Regions from separate parts of the Aliiglaciecola sp. SL4 genome, predicted to be linked through region 2. Evidence: predicted binding sites of a transcription regulator. Region 2 holds the regulator's gene; each other region holds the start of a gene.
The links. Region 2 encodes sigma-54, which starts transcription at its own class of promoters, with help from an activator protein. Its sites were predicted from a motif close to GTTGGCACGNNNNTNGNNT; they were not measured.
Positions count from the first base shown of each region.

Region 1: the regulator sigma-54 is predicted to act here: its motif matches at 2,522-2,540, upstream of AB6T38_RS05755 (PAS domain-containing sensor histidine kinase).
Region 3: the regulator sigma-54 is predicted to act here: its motif matches at 3,878-3,896, upstream of AB6T38_RS10610 (DUF1328 domain-containing protein).

Region 1 covers NZ_JBGOSE010000003.1:80,364-86,011, reverse strand. Annotated here, with positions in the region: gene AB6T38_RS05765 (flagellin) at 1-567, shown strand, start outside; gene AB6T38_RS05760 (sigma-54-dependent transcriptional regulator) at 910-2,391, shown strand; gene AB6T38_RS05755 (PAS domain-containing sensor histidine kinase) at 2,580-3,761, shown strand; gene AB6T38_RS05750 (sigma-54-dependent transcriptional regulator) at 3,758-5,101, shown strand; gene fliE (flagellar hook-basal body complex protein FliE) at 5,416-5,648, shown strand, end outside.
Region 2 covers NZ_JBGOSE010000013.1:26,525-32,172, reverse strand. Annotated here, with positions in the region: gene mgtE (magnesium transporter) at 1-271, opposite strand, end outside; gene AB6T38_RS16035 (HPr family phosphocarrier protein) at 369-644, opposite strand; gene rapZ (RNase adapter RapZ) at 641-1,486, opposite strand; gene AB6T38_RS16025 (PTS sugar transporter subunit IIA) at 1,483-1,929, opposite strand; gene hpf (ribosome hibernation promoting factor) at 1,948-2,235, opposite strand; gene AB6T38_RS16015 (RNA polymerase factor sigma-54) at 2,263-3,741, opposite strand; gene lptB (LPS export ABC transporter ATP-binding protein) at 3,803-4,528, opposite strand; gene lptA (lipopolysaccharide transport periplasmic protein LptA) at 4,528-5,100, opposite strand; gene lptC (LPS export ABC transporter periplasmic protein LptC) at 5,087-5,647, opposite strand; gene kdsC (3-deoxy-manno-octulosonate-8-phosphatase KdsC) at 5,644-5,648, opposite strand, start outside.
Region 3 covers NZ_JBGOSE010000006.1:88,148-93,795, reverse strand. Annotated here, with positions in the region: gene AB6T38_RS10630 (MATE family efflux transporter) at 1-784, shown strand, start outside; gene AB6T38_RS10625 (BON domain-containing protein) at 827-1,378, opposite strand; gene AB6T38_RS10620 (DUF2254 domain-containing protein) at 1,750-3,072, opposite strand; gene AB6T38_RS10615 (hypothetical protein) at 3,411-3,605, opposite strand; gene AB6T38_RS10610 (DUF1328 domain-containing protein) at 3,667-3,843, opposite strand; gene hemB (porphobilinogen synthase) at 4,223-5,221, opposite strand; gene AB6T38_RS10600 (diguanylate cyclase) at 5,261-5,648, opposite strand, start outside.

The DNA.
Region 1 (5,648 bases), on a different contig from region 2:
GGGATTAATACCGATGTGAATCGAATTCGTGAGTTATCTGTACAAGCGGGCAATGGAATACTTAGTGATTCTGATCGCGAAGCGCTGCAATCGGAAATTTCTCAATTACAAAGCAACATTACCCAGACAATTGAGCAAACCAATTTTGGTGGAAAACCCTTGTTGTCAGAAGAAGGTAGTATTGATTTTCAAGTGGGAGCTAACGCAGGGCAACGCATAGGCGTAGGCACACAAGATGTGGCTGCTCAACTTGATGATGTGTTAAACATCGACGTGTCGACATCTGCAGGCGCTGAAGAAGCATTGGAAATTACTGATAATGCTTTGGAATATGTGGGTGGGGCGAGAGCTGATTTAGGAGCGACTCAAAATCAATTTGCTAGTGCCGCACGTAATCTAAGCCAAACTGATGTGAATGTTTCAGCTGCTAGAAGTCGCTTGCAAGATACCGATTATGCACAAGCAACAGCGGATAGTATTGCTAGCGGAATTCAAAGCCAAGCATCTTTGTCTGTGCAATCTCAAGCGAATCAACAGCAAGGACAAGTATTGTCATTATTGAGTTAAGTTCCCCACAAAGGGTTTTACTTAAATAGAGTAAGCAAAAATAAAGCAGCTAAGGCTGCTTTATTTTGTTCAATTTACTGATTTTATTCATAAACATAAAAATTGGTAGTTGCTATCCGACAACGAATGTTTAAAATCAAGATAGAATCGCAAGGTGTGTTTCAGTTTCATTTTATAGGTTGCTGACATGAGTAAAAATATACGCTAACCTTTGAGCAGACAGACTGCGCGAATAGGTAATGTGTTATTACCTATTTTAAAGTAGAAAAGCTTGGCAAACATTTACTTGGATTTGACACACCCTTGAATACAAAAAATAAAAATAACAAAGTTGGGGAAAGGATGAGCACAATTCTGATTATCAGCGGGCATACGTCGCGCGCCAATAATCTCAAAACAATCTTGTCTTTTTTAGGCGAACGTTGTGCCCAGGTTCCTTTTTCCGAAGCAATGTCTGCGTTGAAAAAACAAGATAGCTTTGAAGCGGTTATTATCGATTTCGACTCGCCCGAGCTTACTGATGATGTGGTAAGCAAATTTCCAGCCCAACCCTTTATTGTCATTGGCAACGCACAAACAGATGCTGAATTTAGAGCTAATATTGTCGGACATCTAGAAGAGCCCGTAACCTATCCCGTTTTGACTCAGATGCTACATCGATGTCAAGAATACTTACGTAAACGGCCAGCCAAAAGTACGAATACTAGTAAAACCAAATTATTCCGTAGTTTAGTGGGGAAAAGCGAAGAAATTCAGAATGTTCGTCACCTAATTGAGCAAGTATCAAGTTCTGACGCGAATGTTTTAGTATTAGGCGAGTCTGGCACAGGTAAAGAAGTCATTGCTCGCAATCTACATTTCTTGTCAAATAGAAATAGTGGTCCTTTCATTCCTGTAAATTGTGGTGCCATTCCAGCTGAACTACTCGAAAGTGAGCTGTTTGGTCATGAAAAAGGCGCATTTACTGGGGCTATCAATTCACGTAAAGGTCGTTTTGAATTAGCCGAAGGCGGTACGCTATTCTTAGATGAAATTGGCGATATGCCTTTGCAAATGCAAGTTAAGTTGCTGCGGGTTTTACAAGAGCGTCAATATGAGCGAGTAGGGGGCAATAAACCCATTAAATGTGATGTTCGTATTGTGGCCGCTACACACCGAGAACTCGAAAATATGATCGCTGAAGGATCCTTTCGGGAAGATCTATACTATCGTTTGAATGTTTTTCCCATTGAAAGCCCTGCATTAAGAGAGCGCAAAGAAGATATTCCCTTGTTGTTGCAAGAATTGGTATCACGACTAGAGCAAGAAAATGAGAAGTCATTGCGTTTTACCGAAAATGCGATTAATTCGCTGGTGGAGCACCTCTGGCCCGGCAATGTGCGTGAGCTTTCCAATCTAGTCGAAAGATTATTGATTTTATACCCCAATCAAGTGGTAGACGTAACTGATTTACCCTCTAAATACCAATATACCGATGGCGACAACTTTGAACCTGATTACCCTGAAGAGTTATTGGAACGTGAAGCTATAATCGCTTTGTTTAATGACACAAGTGATGATGAATCCACTGATAGCCATGAAAGTGAATTTGCTGATTCCAATGGTAGTCAGGAGATTAATCAAAACACTGAATTGAACACCAATTCAGCATTGCCATCAGACGGTATGAACCTAAAAGAATATTTATCAGAGCTTGAAATCAGCATGATCAATCAAGCCCTTGACCAACAAGATGGGGTAGTAGCTCGAGCAGCAGAAGCCCTAGGTATGCGCCGTACCACCCTTGTTGAAAAGATGCGAAAATATGCTATTGTCCGCGACTAAAGCCGTTGGGTTTAATCTTTACCTAAATTAGTTTCCTAAGTTTTTTAGACTAAAATCCACACCCGTCATTTTGTTGACGTTCCATTCTCCGTTTAAATTCGTTTAACCTATTGATATGTAGGGTAAAATAATTGGCATGGGATATGCTAAATACTCACCATGAGTAATATTTTTGACGTGAGGACTTTATGGCGTTCGACAGTGCATTCAACATATCCTATGCAGACGAACAGAGCGAAATTAGCTCTATAACATCGTCTCATTCAGGTGATCGTGCTTCACATTCAGTCGCACCTCAATCAAACACCCCATCAACTACTGAAGTGTCCAAACAAGAATTTGAGCAGTTAAAAAGCCAAGCTACTAGGCTTGAGCACCTGTTACAGGTTATGCCTGCCGGAGTGGTGGTAATTAATGGACAAGGGCAAGTGAAACAAGCCAATGCCTTAGCTAAAGCCTTATTAGGTGAGCCGTTAGAGGGCCAAGCTTGGCGAAAAATCATCGCCCGCTCTTTTAAACCACAAGCTGATGATGGTCATGAGGTCTCTTTGCATGATGGCCGAAAAGTAAAATTATCCATTACGCCGTTAACAGCCGAGCCAGGTCAGCTTATCGTGCTGACTGACTTGACTGAAACTAGACAATTACAGCAGCGAATTAGCCACATGCAACGTTTGTCTTCCTTAGGAAAAACCGTTGCATCTATTGTTCATCAAATCCGTACGCCGCTATCTGCCGCGATATTGTACGCGTCGAATTTAGCCAGCAATCAACTTAGTGATAGTGCTCGTGAGCGCTTTGGCGAAAAGCTCATGCTAAGGTTGAAAGATTTAGAAGGTCAGGTAAACGACATGTTGTTGTTTGCTAAAAGTGGTGAAGAGCAAGTGGTACAAAACATCTCTGTAACAGAGCTAATATCAGAATTATTGGTTTCCTCAGAGAATATGGTTCAACAAGCTAACGCCCAGTTAATCGTCAAAGATATTGACCCACAATTAACAATATTAGGCAATAAACCCGCGCTTTTGGGAGCACTGCAAAATATTATTCACAATGCGATTCAAGTCCAGCCTGAAGATTGCCAAATAACTATTAGTTGTTTGAACGACAGTCAACAGGTGAGCTTGCACATCCAAGATAACGGTCCGGGCGTTGATACACAGTGTTTAAATCGCATTTTTGAGCCTTTTTATACCTCAAAAAGTCATGGTACAGGCTTAGGGCTTTCAGTAGTCGCAACTGTGGCTAAGTCCCATGGTGGCTCGGTTACTGTGTCAAATATGCCAGGCGCAGGAGCATGTTTTAGCCTCATGTTACCTATTATTAATTCAAGTCAAGCAACTAAACAGGCTTTGGGAGAGAAATCGTGAGTCAGACCAGCATATTAATTGTAGAAGATGATGCCGGGTTAAGAGAGGCATTGGTCGATACCCTATTACTAGGTGGTTACGAGGTTATAGAGGCAAACTCGGCTGAACAAGCGATGGTCAAACTAAGTTCACATAAAGTCGACTTGGTCGTAAGTGATATTCAAATGGGCGAAATGAGTGGCCTAACCTTATTGCGCAGTATTAAAAATAAATACCCTAACTTACCGACTTTATTGATGACGGCTTATGCAACAATTGATGATGCAGTACAAGCAATGCGCGATGGCGCAACTGATTATTTATCAAAACCATTTAGTCCCGAAGTACTACTAAATTTAGTGGGACGTTATGCTCCAGCTCAACAAGTTGAATCCCGCAATCCTATTGCTGCCGACCCAACAAGTATTAACTTGCTTAATTTAGCGAAGAAAGTCGCTACCTCGGATGCAACAGTAATGGTTTTAGGACCTAGTGGTTCGGGTAAGGAAGTGTTAGCGCGATATATTCACGATCAGTCTAGCCGCAAAGATCAGCCATTTGTTGCTATTAATTGTGCTGCCATTCCTGAGAATATGTTAGAGGCGACTTTGTTTGGCTATGAAAAAGGCGCCTTTACCGGTGCATTGCAAGCCTCTCCGGGTAAGTTTGAATTGGCCCAAGGCGGCAGTATTTTATTAGATGAAATTACTGAAATGGATTTAGCACTGCAGGCAAAACTATTGCGTGTATTGCAAGAAAAAGAAGTGGAAAGATTAGGTGGCCGCAAAACCATTGCATTAGATGTGCGAGTGATTGCCACTAGTAACCGTGATTTAAAACAAGTTGTCAGTGATGGTAAATTCAGAGAGGATTTATACTACAGATTAAATGTTTTCCCATTAATGTGGCATCCATTGGATAAGCGAGCAGGGGACATAGTACCCCTAGCTGAACACATGATAGAAAGGCATTACAACGGTAATCAGCCTGCTCCGAGCTTAACCGCTTCAGCTAGAAGTAAATTAATGCAACATGTTTGGCCGGGTAATGTACGAGAGTTGGAAAATGTGATCCAACGCGCGTTAATTTTATCTGATGGTGAAACGATTGACGCCAATGATTTGATGATCGAAATTGAGACTGGCCAAACTATGGTGGCTGAGCAAGGAAATCAAGCCGAGGTAGATGATAGTAAATTAGGCAGTGAATTACGTCATCAAGAACATCAAATCATTCTAGACACTTTGCAGTCGTGCAACGGTCGACGCAAAGATGTAGCCGAACGACTGGGCATTAGTCCTCGTACCTTGAGATACAAATTAGCTCGTATGCGCGAAGTGGGGATCGAACTACCTGCTTAGTGATTTAATATCCCAAAAATAGCCGTTAACCAACGGCTATTTTTTTAGTTTTTTTGATGAGTTCATACCTCTTCAAACCCTCCTGTTAACCTACTCCGGTAAATCTCAAAGCATTACTCAGCTTAGTCAGGCTTAAGTCGTGGGGAAACGGCACTCCGTCAATAAAATGACAAACACCATAACTTATTGATATTTATAGATATAAAAGGTTGGCATTGAGTTTGCTTAGTCAAGCTATAGCTGTAAAAGAATTCATGCTTTGCCATTTTTTTTGACATTCGCAAAGCCTATTGATTTGACCACCGGAGCGACACATGGAAATCAAAGCACAATCTTTATATCAAGAAATGCAGGCAATGGCGTCCAACGCACAAATGGACGTTGCGCAGCTTCCTGGCACCAATCCTTCTTCACACAACTTTGCCGAAATGTTAGGTCAGGCCATAAACACTGTGAACGATATGCAGCTCGATGCAAAAAACAAACAAATCGCATTTGAGATGGGTGATCCCAATATGAGCCTTGCTGATGTGATGTTGACCAAAGA
Region 2 (5,648 bases):
CTACCACCTTGTCGGGAAGCATTTGGCCAATAATGCCGTTACGTACATCTTCCGACAATTCTTCTAGCACGTCGCCATAGAAATCGGCGTCTAACATTTCCCAAAGTTCGGTTCTTGATTTACTTGGAGATGACTCGAGAAGTAGGGCGATATCACATGCAGGCATATCGTGAATGGTTTTTCGGACATGCATAAAGCGGCCACTGGCCAAGGCTTGATTGATAACCTTCAGTTGACGTTGGGCGTGTTTAACCTCTAATGCTTCAGCCATGAAAATACAGCTCGATGAAAAAACTACTAATATGAATAGTTTAGAGGGTTAAGAGCGGCAGGTCAGCAATTATTTACTCAACTTGAATGAAAGTGAGCTATTCGTTCTCGTGAAACTTTTCTACAATAAGCTTTTCGATAGCTGCAAGTGCTTGCTCAGCGTCGGTTCCCTCGCTTATTACGTTGACTTCTTTCCCTTGAGAGCTTTCTAACATCATTAAACCCAATACACTATTAGCCGATGCCGTTTTTTCCCCTTGAACTAAAGTAACTATAGCATCAAATTGATTGGCAACTTTAACTAATTCCGTCGCTGCTCGTGCATGTAAGCCAAGTTTATTAACTATAACTATTTGCTTTTCAAAGCGATTCATCTGTTTAATTCTCGGTGTCTAATTTGCACATCTGGGTGAGAGGCTGAGAATGTTTTTGCTAATGACTCAGCAACATAAACTGAACGATGTTGTCCACCGGTACAGCCAATTGCAACTGTGACGTAACTTCGGTTATTTCTTTCTAGGTGGGGAAGCCAAGTTGATATGAGGTTTTGGATTTGCCAAATAAATTTAGTCACTATGGGTTGTGAACCTAAAAATATTTCAACTGGTGAGTCTAATCCACTTAGGTGTTTTAAGTCCGGTTCCCAATGAGGGTTAGGTAAAAATCGCGCATCAAAAACATAGTCGGCATCTTTAGGTATGCCATATTTAAATCCAAAAGATTCAAATACTAAAACCAGTCTTGAGCTTTTCTTTCCTAGAATGCGTTCACGAACTAACTCAGCTAATTGATGAACCGAAAGCTTGTCAGTATCTAAATATAAGTCAGCACGTTCTGCTATAGGAGCTAAAAGTTGACCTTCAGCTTGAATGGCATCGGAAAGCGATTTGTTTTGACGTGATAACGGGTGTAAGCGACGGGTTTCGCTGAAACGCTTAATTAGTATGTCATCACTGGCATCTAAATAAACAATAGTCATATCCCAGTTTGCAGGCAGGTAATCGAGGATTTCCACCAATTCACCAGATACTTTGGGAAGGTTTCTTACGTCAATACTTACCGCAACTTGGTCATACTCATCCATAACTGTATGAGTAAGGGTAGGCAGAAGGTTAACAGGGATATTATCAACACAATAATAGCCTAAATCTTCTAAAGAGCGCAGTGCAATTGATTTTCCTGAACCGGAGCGACCACTTATAATAATCAGCTTCATGAAACAATTGCCTCGTATAACTGTCCGTTATCTTCAGCACAGCGAATGCGTTTAAGAACCTCTTTGTCACTTAACTTTGTTGCTATAGTGGCCAAGGTTTGTAGGTGTCCGGCGGCTTTATCTTCTGGTACTAAAATAGCGAAAAATATATCTACAGGACAATTATCGACTGCGTCAAAATTGATGGAAGGATCACTGGTAATTAATATTGCGACTACGTCTTTTAACCCAGCTAATCTGCCGTGGGGCAGCGCAATACCATTGCCGATTCCTGTACTACCCATTTTTTCGCGACTGACTAAACTATTCAAAATCGTAGTTTGGTCAATACCGTCAATCTTTTCTGCCGCTAATAGGCTGATAGTTTCAAGGATTCGTTTTTTGCTTGTCCCCTGGACTGCACAACTTGTGCAGTCAGAGGAAAGGATGTCTTTAATTTCCATTAAATAATCTAATATATGTTAATGACGTTTAATCTTTTCCTTGTGCTTGATCACCTGTCGATCAAGCTTATCTATTAATCCGTCAATGGCTGCGTACATATCGTTATGTTCTGAGGTTGCAAAAACTTCGCCTCCGCTAAGATGAACTGTCGCTTCAGCTTTTTGATTAAGCTTTTCGACATTGAGAATGACATGGACATTGTTGATGTGATCAAAATGCCTTTCTAACTTCGTAAATTTAGTGTCTACATAATCTCGCAATGAATCTGTAATTTCTACATGATGGCCAGTAAGGTTAATTTGCATATTAGCGTATTCCTTCTGTTAACGAGCCTACAGCAGGCTCTTGCGTTGGTTAGACGGTGGGATCGATAAAGACTCCCGGTATTTTGCTATTGTTCTACGGGCAACCTGTATACCTTGGTCAGCCAGTAGATCAGCAATCTTACTATCGCTAAGTGGCTTAGTTGGAAGCTCTGCAGCGACAAGTTTTTTAATTAGTGCGCGAATTGCCGTTGAAGAGCACTCTCCGCCAGAGTCTGTGGCAACATGGCTGGAGAAAAAGTACTTCAGTTCGTAAATTCCTCTTGGTGTATGCATATATTTTTGTGTAGTGACACGGGAAATAGTTGATTCATGCATATCCACCATTTCTGCGACATCATTTAACACCATTGGTTTCATCATTTCCGGACCATGTTCGAAAAATCCGACTTGTTGCTGAACAATACAGTTGGCTACTTTGAGCAATGTGTCGTTTCGGCTTTCGAGGCTTTTAATAAACCACTTGGCTTCTTGCATATGTGAACGTATGAACTGACTGTCGCTGGTGTTTTTAGCATTGCGGCTCATCGCTGCATACTGCTGATTAACATTTAGTTTAGGCAAACTGTCGGGGTTTAACTCTACTTGCCAACGGCCATTTTTTTTCATTACAGAAACATCAGGAATCACGTATTCGGATTCACCAATTATCAGCGCGCTGCCAGGACGAGGATTTAATGTTTGCAACAAACGCATTGCTTCGCGTAAATCGTCTTCTTTTAAACGAGTTTTGCGCATTAACGTTCGGTAATCTTTGCTACCTAAAAGGTCTGCATATTCACTAATTAATAATTTAGCTTCATTTAGCCAAGGTGTACCTGGGGCAAATTGATTCATTTGTACCATTAAACACTCTTGAGGATTTCGAGAACCAGAACCTATAGGATCGAACATTTGAATGCGTTTTAGAACACATTCAACTTCATCAAGTTCAACCTCTTCGTGGTCGAGACTAGCGAGTACTTCTTCAGTGCTAATGGTTAAATATCCAGATTCATCGATTGAGTCGATAATGGCAATGGCTATAGCGGTATCTACTTCGGAAAAGGGGGTTAAGCGCATTTGCCATAACAAATGATCTTGTATATTTTCGCTGGTTTCACCTTGGAAAATTTGATCATCATCACCACCGCTGCCACCACTAATTGATGCGGGTGCTGAAGATGCACTGATATATTCATCCCAAGTGCTATCTATGGGTAATTCGTCCGGAATATCTGCTTTTTCTAATGCCTCGTTTGTATCCATTGAGTCAGAACTTGCGGATACGGTTTCTTCCGAAAATTTATCATTACTATCTGCTAATGCGGAATCTCCTGTGGGGATGTCCGAACCATCCTCTACTTCTAAAAGCGGGTTGGATTCTAAAGCTTCTTGTATTTCCTGTTGTAAATCCAGCGTTGACAACTGCAATAGACGGATAGCCTGTTGCAATTGAGGCGTCATTGTTAGTTGCTGGCTGAATTTTAATTGTAACGAGGGTTTCATTTAGTTTTTATATTCTTACTTGTTTAGCCACAAAGCTTTGGTTAAAAACAACATACCTGTACTATAGCTTGAATTGCTCGCCAAGGTATACATCTCTGACTTGTTGATTATTTAAAACTTCTTCTGCAGTTCCAGAAGCGATCAATTCACCATGACTTACAATATACGCTTTTTCACACACGTCTAGGGTTTCACGTACATTATGGTCAGTTATTAATACTCCAATACCTCTATCGCGCAGGTGTTGAATTATTTTTTTTATATCATTTACAGAAATTGGATCCACACCTGCAAAAGGTTCATCTAATAAAATAAATTCGGGTGCGGCGGCCAGGGCCCGTGCTATTTCGACTCTTCTGCGTTCTCCTCCAGATAAACTCATGCCTAGGCTATTACGGATATGATTTATATTAAACTCGTCAAGCAATGCATCTGCTTGTTCTTCTCGTTGGTCTGAGCTCAATTCTTTTCGGGTTTGTAAAATTGCCATGATATTTTGATAAACAGTTAGTTTACGAAATATAGACGATTCTTGAGGAAGATACCCAATTCCTTTTCTAGCTCGAATGTGCATAGGCTGTAAAGTTAGTGCTGTTTGGTCAATATAAATATCGCCCTTATCTAAAGGAACAAGCCCTACAATCATATAAAAAGTCGTTGTTTTGCCTGCACCATTGGGGCCTAACAATCCAACAATCTGCCCTGTAGACACTTCTAAACTAACATCTCGTACTACTTGTCGAGATTTGTATGATTTAGCTAGGTTAATCGCTTTTAACGTTGCCATTAAGGTTGCTCATCCTGCAGCTTGTCAGTGCCTTGCTGTTCTAAATCATTCGATTTTTCTTCTGCATCTTCTTCCTGACGTTTACGGATACTCTCAGGTTGAAAAATAGCGGTCACTCCGCCCTCTGCATTACTGTTGCTTTCAGCTATTAATTGTTCCAATTCCATATTGAATTGGATGGATTCACCTTTAACAAGGCTGCTATCCTGATTCAATTCAGCTGAGCCATTTAATGTTAAAGTTCGATTGGATACTTCGTATTTTATTTCATTAGCCGCAGCGCTGATCTTACTTCCGTCATCAAGGGTTTGGCTATACTTTGCCGGTTTACCTCGGGCAATAAATACTTCTTTACCTTCACCTAAGCCGGCTATGACTTCAACCTCATCGGCTAAAATTTCAAGGGAGCCTTGGGTAATTTTAACGTCTTTTCTAAAAATTGAAGTTTTGGTTTTGCCATCAAAGAAGTTTGACTTAGAGTCAACTTTGATAGGTAAATTAAAGTCGTTTTCACCGGCGCTAACAGCAGCGCTAAACACTAAGCTGATGATTAAAGCGCTAACGAGGCGCATATTGAGTTTGCACATGATTTTTAAGTTCATATTCCTGCGTAGTTAAATTTGCTACAAAGCCATTACTTTTAACAATAAAATCTTTTCCGTTAATCTCAACCGGTTCATCTGACATCATTGTTTTGTCTACCAAATTAATTTCTAAAAATTGTGTTTTAATTGTTTGCACAAATCCCGAATCATCTAAGCTTCTAATCTCTACGTCAGTTTCTAATTGAATGCGATTGTCCTCATAAAGTGTGCCCTCTTCAGCTTCAACATGCCAAGGATTTTGTTCATCGGATACATAGATGGTGTATTTGGGGTGGCTAAACAAGGTGAAACCTAGAATTTGATAATGTTCCATTTTAAGGGCGAAAACCTCGTGGTTCACTTCGCCATTTTCATTATAAAGAGTACTGCGCATATTCCTCGCTTGATAATTGGGCTGCCAAGAATCTTCACTAGGTGCATTGGTTTGTTCCGTATCTGAACTTATCCACCCTGGCACATATATCATTAAGATTAGCACAAACAAAATGCCAATGCTTAGGGTGATTCGATTCATA
Region 3 (5,648 bases), on a different contig from region 2:
CTACCCAGGAATGGGACTAGAAGGGGCTGCTTGGGGAAGTCTGATTTCAGTACTTTTAAGAGCTGTATTTTTATTCTTTGCCCTTAAATTAAATAAGAAAGTGGACATCACTTATCCGGTAAATAGACCACTAATCACAGAAATACGGCCGCAATTCGCGGAGATATTTCCCATCGCAGCTAACTTTTTTGTTCTTTTTGTTGGCGCAACCGTCTACCAATTATTATTTGCACAATTGGATCTATACGCGTTTGTAGCCATTACTTTAATCTTTCCTTGGGTACGTGCTGGCACCCAATTTCCAAACGCTTGGGCTCAAGCTTCTGCAATCAGCATCAGTCAGGCATTGGGGCAAATAGAGAAACAAGACCTGAAATTGTTTATCGCTAAATGCATTAAAATCGGCATGATCATATCAATTGTAATCGCCCTAATATTTTTGATATTGAGCCAGAATATTCAGTATATTTACCCAGATATCGAGAATGAAGTGCAAATGGCTTTATTGCTCATAGCTCCGTTGTACATGATTCTACCGATAATCAGAGCCTACAATACTGTGACAGGAAATATTCTACGAGCTTTAGGAAATAGTAATCTAGTATTAAAAATTCACCTTATCACCCAGTGGGCGATTTCGCTGCCAATATGCGCACTTTTAATTCTACATTTCGAGGTTTCAGTGTTTTGGGCATTTGCAATGATACCCATAGAAGAACTTCTTAAAGTGCTTCCGTTTTACCGTTACAAGCAATTTTATATAAAGCGTTTAATTGCCCAATAAAAAAAGCGCCAGAGGCGCTTTTTTTAGTAATACCCAATGATGTTATTTACCAATAGTAAGGTTAGAAACAACATTTTTCACATCATCAGTATTCTCAGCAATAGTAACTGCTAACTCACGCTCAGCGTTTGAATCAAGCTCTCCGGTGAGGGTTACAATACCGTCTTCAACTTCAACTTCGATATCGGTACCGCTAACTTCTGACTCAAACAATAGGCGTGTTTTCACTACCGATTCTACTTTAGAATCTTTTAAAGATTGCATAATTTGCGCTGTGTCAGAATCTTCTTCATCAGTGATAACTGTTAGCTGGTTATCAACGTCATCTACACCGTCAAGGGATAGCATAAGTTCTTCGGCTAGGGCTTTGTCTACGTCGGTATTAACTTTACCAGTTAAGACAATAACACCATCTTTAACGTCAGTATTAATGTCGAAAGAATCTAGATTGCCGTTGAACAGTAAAGTAGTTTCAGCTTTACCATCAATCCATGCATCTTTTGCTTTATCTGACCATTCGTTTTCTGCGTTAGCACTCATTGAAGCAGTTGTTAAAGCAGCAGCTATAATTAGTGAACAAGTAGTACGTTTCATATCAGTCTCTCCTTTTTGTTTAGACAATCCTATTAATGCCAATTCGATGCCAACGCGTAAACGTCTGATTATTATGGTTATTTTAAATAATTTAATATTAAACTCGATAAAAATCATGTAGTTTTGAAATACTCAAATGTAATTTCTACAGCATTAAAGAAAGTAAGTTTGAGAGTGTTAATAGCATTGGGAATTGCGGCGTTTAGTTTAAGGAACATTTTTTTTGGGATTGAATAACCTTGAAACCGTGCAGTCGGTAAGGGTTGAGGCATCTAACTATTGCCAGTCAATTTAAAGTGAATATCACTGAAGATGATTGGACTGTCGGTCTGAATGACTCAACAAACCAAGATTTCACTACTCAGTTTGGCTTAAGACTGAAATGATGTAGTTTTAAGTAAGTTCTTAACTTTGAGCACACTTTTAGTGAAATCTTCTGAGTCTTGCTCGGTATATTGAACATGTTCTTTTCCTTGCTCAATTGCCACTAATTGACGCAGGATAACCGAATGAATATCAGGCTTATCTGTTGCCGAAGCGATGCGGTATAAACTCTCGACTAATCGGATACTTACCGCCACAGAACTTACAGAATACTGGCGAATCTGATCAAACGCAGAATTAGCTACCCCCTCAAAATCGTAAGGATTGCGACGTAATCTCAAAATACCATCTTGACCGTAGTATTCCCCTGAATGCAATTCTTGTTTTGATATATTGCAAAGCACTACACATAACTTATCAACGCAAGTAATCGCCGTATAGGGATCATTAACTCCAGGAGACAGAGCACGCACGGCGATTTCTACCATTTGATGTATGGCATACTCGGGATCTTGAATCGGCGTTCGATTACTGCCGATGACACAACTTTGATTTACAAGGCTAGATAATTCATCTTGGATAGGTTTTAAACTTTTCAAAGTCGCTAGTTCAGCTCCTTCATTTATCAAATGACCAGGTCGCCATTTAAACTCAATAAAAAGATCATATTTGCTGGCAATTTCCAGCAATTTGTCATTACTCAACAGCTGTAAATAACCACTTTGGTCGGCGAATATTGGCAAAGTATAAGAAAAAGTTTTCCGCGCCTCTTTGCCTAATTTAGGTGTTGTCTCAGCACAGAATAAAGGTTCAAGGGAATGGTTAATTTCGTCACAAAGCTCGTTAATAACGTTATCAGCTTGAATTGAGCGTGAAACATGATGAATAAAATAAATAAGGACAAAAACACTAAATAATGTCGCCAACAAACACCAAATAATAGCCAAACCCATTATGATGTCCTGATTTGAATCTAAGCTCATGGAATAAATTAGCACCACACAGTAGGAAAATATCGATATAAAGGTTCCCAATACCACTTGAGTCCCTCTATCGTCCATAAAATTACGAATCAAGCGCGGACCGAATTGCGACGAGGCTAAGGTTAAGGTAACAATTGTTATAGAAAAGGCGATACTGGTAACCGTTATCATTGAAGCGGCGATGGTGTTGAGCAATGAAAGCAAGGTGCTTTGCTCAGTTTCATATAAAAAGGGAAGCCAATCTAACTTTCCCCAGGCTTGAGCATGATCAATCCAGACCATTAACCAAGCTGAAAAAATGGACGTTATAACCATCAATAGTGGAACGAACCAGAAACTAGTTTTTATTGAATCGAAAAGCTTGTCTAGACTGGCTAGATTTTTCATTAATAGTTCCTTTTATCAAACCTATTCCACTGAACTGTCAAAGCGTCAGCCTTGCCTTTAAACTGCAAGGAAGGCTCTTACGTCAGTTTACTTTTTCGAATTTTTTTTGGCAAAAAGCAGCATACTAATAACTAGTATAATCATAAATAAACCAAAAGAAGCTAAGAACGTATAAATTGGGCTTCCACCAGCAAGTCCAGTTGATGTTACAAAAAAACCAACACTAATTACTAAAGCGATAATTATTAATTTGAAGTCCATAAGTCACCTCGTTTAAAAATACAAAAGGGCTCTAAGAGCCCTTTTAGTTTGCTTGGATGTTATTAATCTTGACTAGATTAACAGTCTTGATCTTCAGCTTTTACGCCTTCTTTCACATCTTCACAAGCATCCTCAAGGGCGTTACCTGCATCGGTAACCATTTCATCAACACTTTCACCAGCGTCCTCAGCAGGACCTTGCTCACATGCAGCTAGAGCAAATACTGAACCAGCAACTAATAGTATTTGAAGGGTATGTTTAAAATTTTTCATGTGTTTCTCCGTTACTTTAATATTGTTATAAATCTAAAATAAGTGGTGTTAGCAAAGTTCGCTAGACTTTCGGACCTTTGCCACGTAGTGCATTCGCTATTAGTGAAATCACAAGTAAAACTACGAATACAAAAAAGATAATTTTCGCGATTCCGGCTGCGGTACCAGCTATTCCACCAAAACCAAATACAGCTGCGATAATTGCAATAACTAAAAATGTTAGTGCCCAGCTCAACATAATATTCTCCTTTTGTTTGTGTTCGATATTTGTAATGCGTTTTACATGCCAACAAAAAGAATAAACATAAGATATTGATATATATAAAAATATTATAGGTGCGGATGATTTAAGTAAATTCCCTTTCGGGGTTTATTTGCAAAAAGTACACTAGCGCTAGAAACTTTTTCACATTTGTTATGTGATGAATCGGTACTTAGTTGGGTTTAACTAAAATTGGTAAAGAGGAATGTCTGATAACGCTGAAATTTGGAAAAGAGGTGAGTAGATATAAACCAAGCACAATTAACTTTAACTATGCTTGGCCACGCATTTTTATTATTCGATGCCATTAATGTTCACTATAGGATAGTGAGCTAGGTAGGACATTAACGAATAGCTACCTTGCCAGTATTTGTGCTGCTTGTTTGGCAAAATAAGTTAAAATACCGTTTGCCCCTGCCCGTTTAAATGCCAGTAAGGATTCCATGATAACTGCTTCTTCATTTAGCCAACCGTTATCAAATGCCGCTTTATGCATGGCATACTCACCACTGACTTGATAGGCAAAGGTTGGTACTTGAAAGGTATCTTTGCAGCGTCGAACGATATCTAAGTAAGGCATACCAGGTTTAACCATAACCATATCTGCACCTTCTTTTAGATCAAGGCCAATCTCATGTAAAGCTTCGTCAGAATTAGCAGGATCCATTTGGTAACTATGCTTATTTCCGCCTTTTATATTACCGGCAGAACCGACGGCATCACGAAACGGACCATAGTAATTAGATGCATATTTTGCTGAATAAGCCATGATGCAGGTATTGATGTAGCCATGCTTCTCTAACGCTTGACGAATAATACCAATACGTCCATCCATCATATCAGAAGGAGCAACTATATCTGCTCCTGCTTCAGCGTGGGATAATGCTTGCTTAACCAGTACTTCACAGGTTTCATCATTGAGCACATACCCAGATTCATCAAGTAAACCGTCTTGCCCATGAGAAGTAAATGGGTCAAGTGCCACATCCGTCAACACTGCAATATCTGGGGCATTGTGCTTAATTGCTCTTACCGCTCGCTGCGCTAAGCCTTGTGGATTAAATGCTTCACTCGCACATTCCGACTTTATGTCTAGGGGCGTTACCGGAAAAATAGCAATGGCTGGTATGCCAAGCTCGACTAACTCTTTAGCTTCTTCTACCAATAAGTCTATTGATAAACGCTCAACACCAGGCATAGAAGGAACCGGCACTCGTTGCTGTGTTCCCTCGACAACAAACATAGGATAAATGAGATCCTTCACTGATAAGGTATTCTCTGCCATCAACTCACGGGTAAATTCGTGTTTGCGCATTCTTCTCATACGATTAGCAGGAAACTTTTGTTCGAACATAAAAATCTCTACCTCTTCAATTTTTCAACTTTGTAAATTTCAAACAATATCACGGGGGTGTAAATGTATACTTCTCACCCTATTTCGGCCATCACGCTTGGCTTGATATAAGGCTTTATCCGCACTTTCTAGTAGGCTTTTTTCATCATCTACTCCGCTTACAACAGTAGAAGCAACTCCAGCACTAATAGTCACTTTAAGTTGTAGACCATCAACTTCAGTGACCGCATTTTCAATGATTTCTCTGAGCTTCTCCCCTAAAGATCTAGCACCATCGAAATCGGTATTGGGCAGAATAAGGGCAAACTCTTCGCCACCGTAACGGCAAGCATCATCGGTGGTACGTTTTAAGTTCTGCTTTAGCATTTTTGCCACATGTTTAATGACTTCGTCACCAGCAACATGTCCATAAGTATCATTAATATTC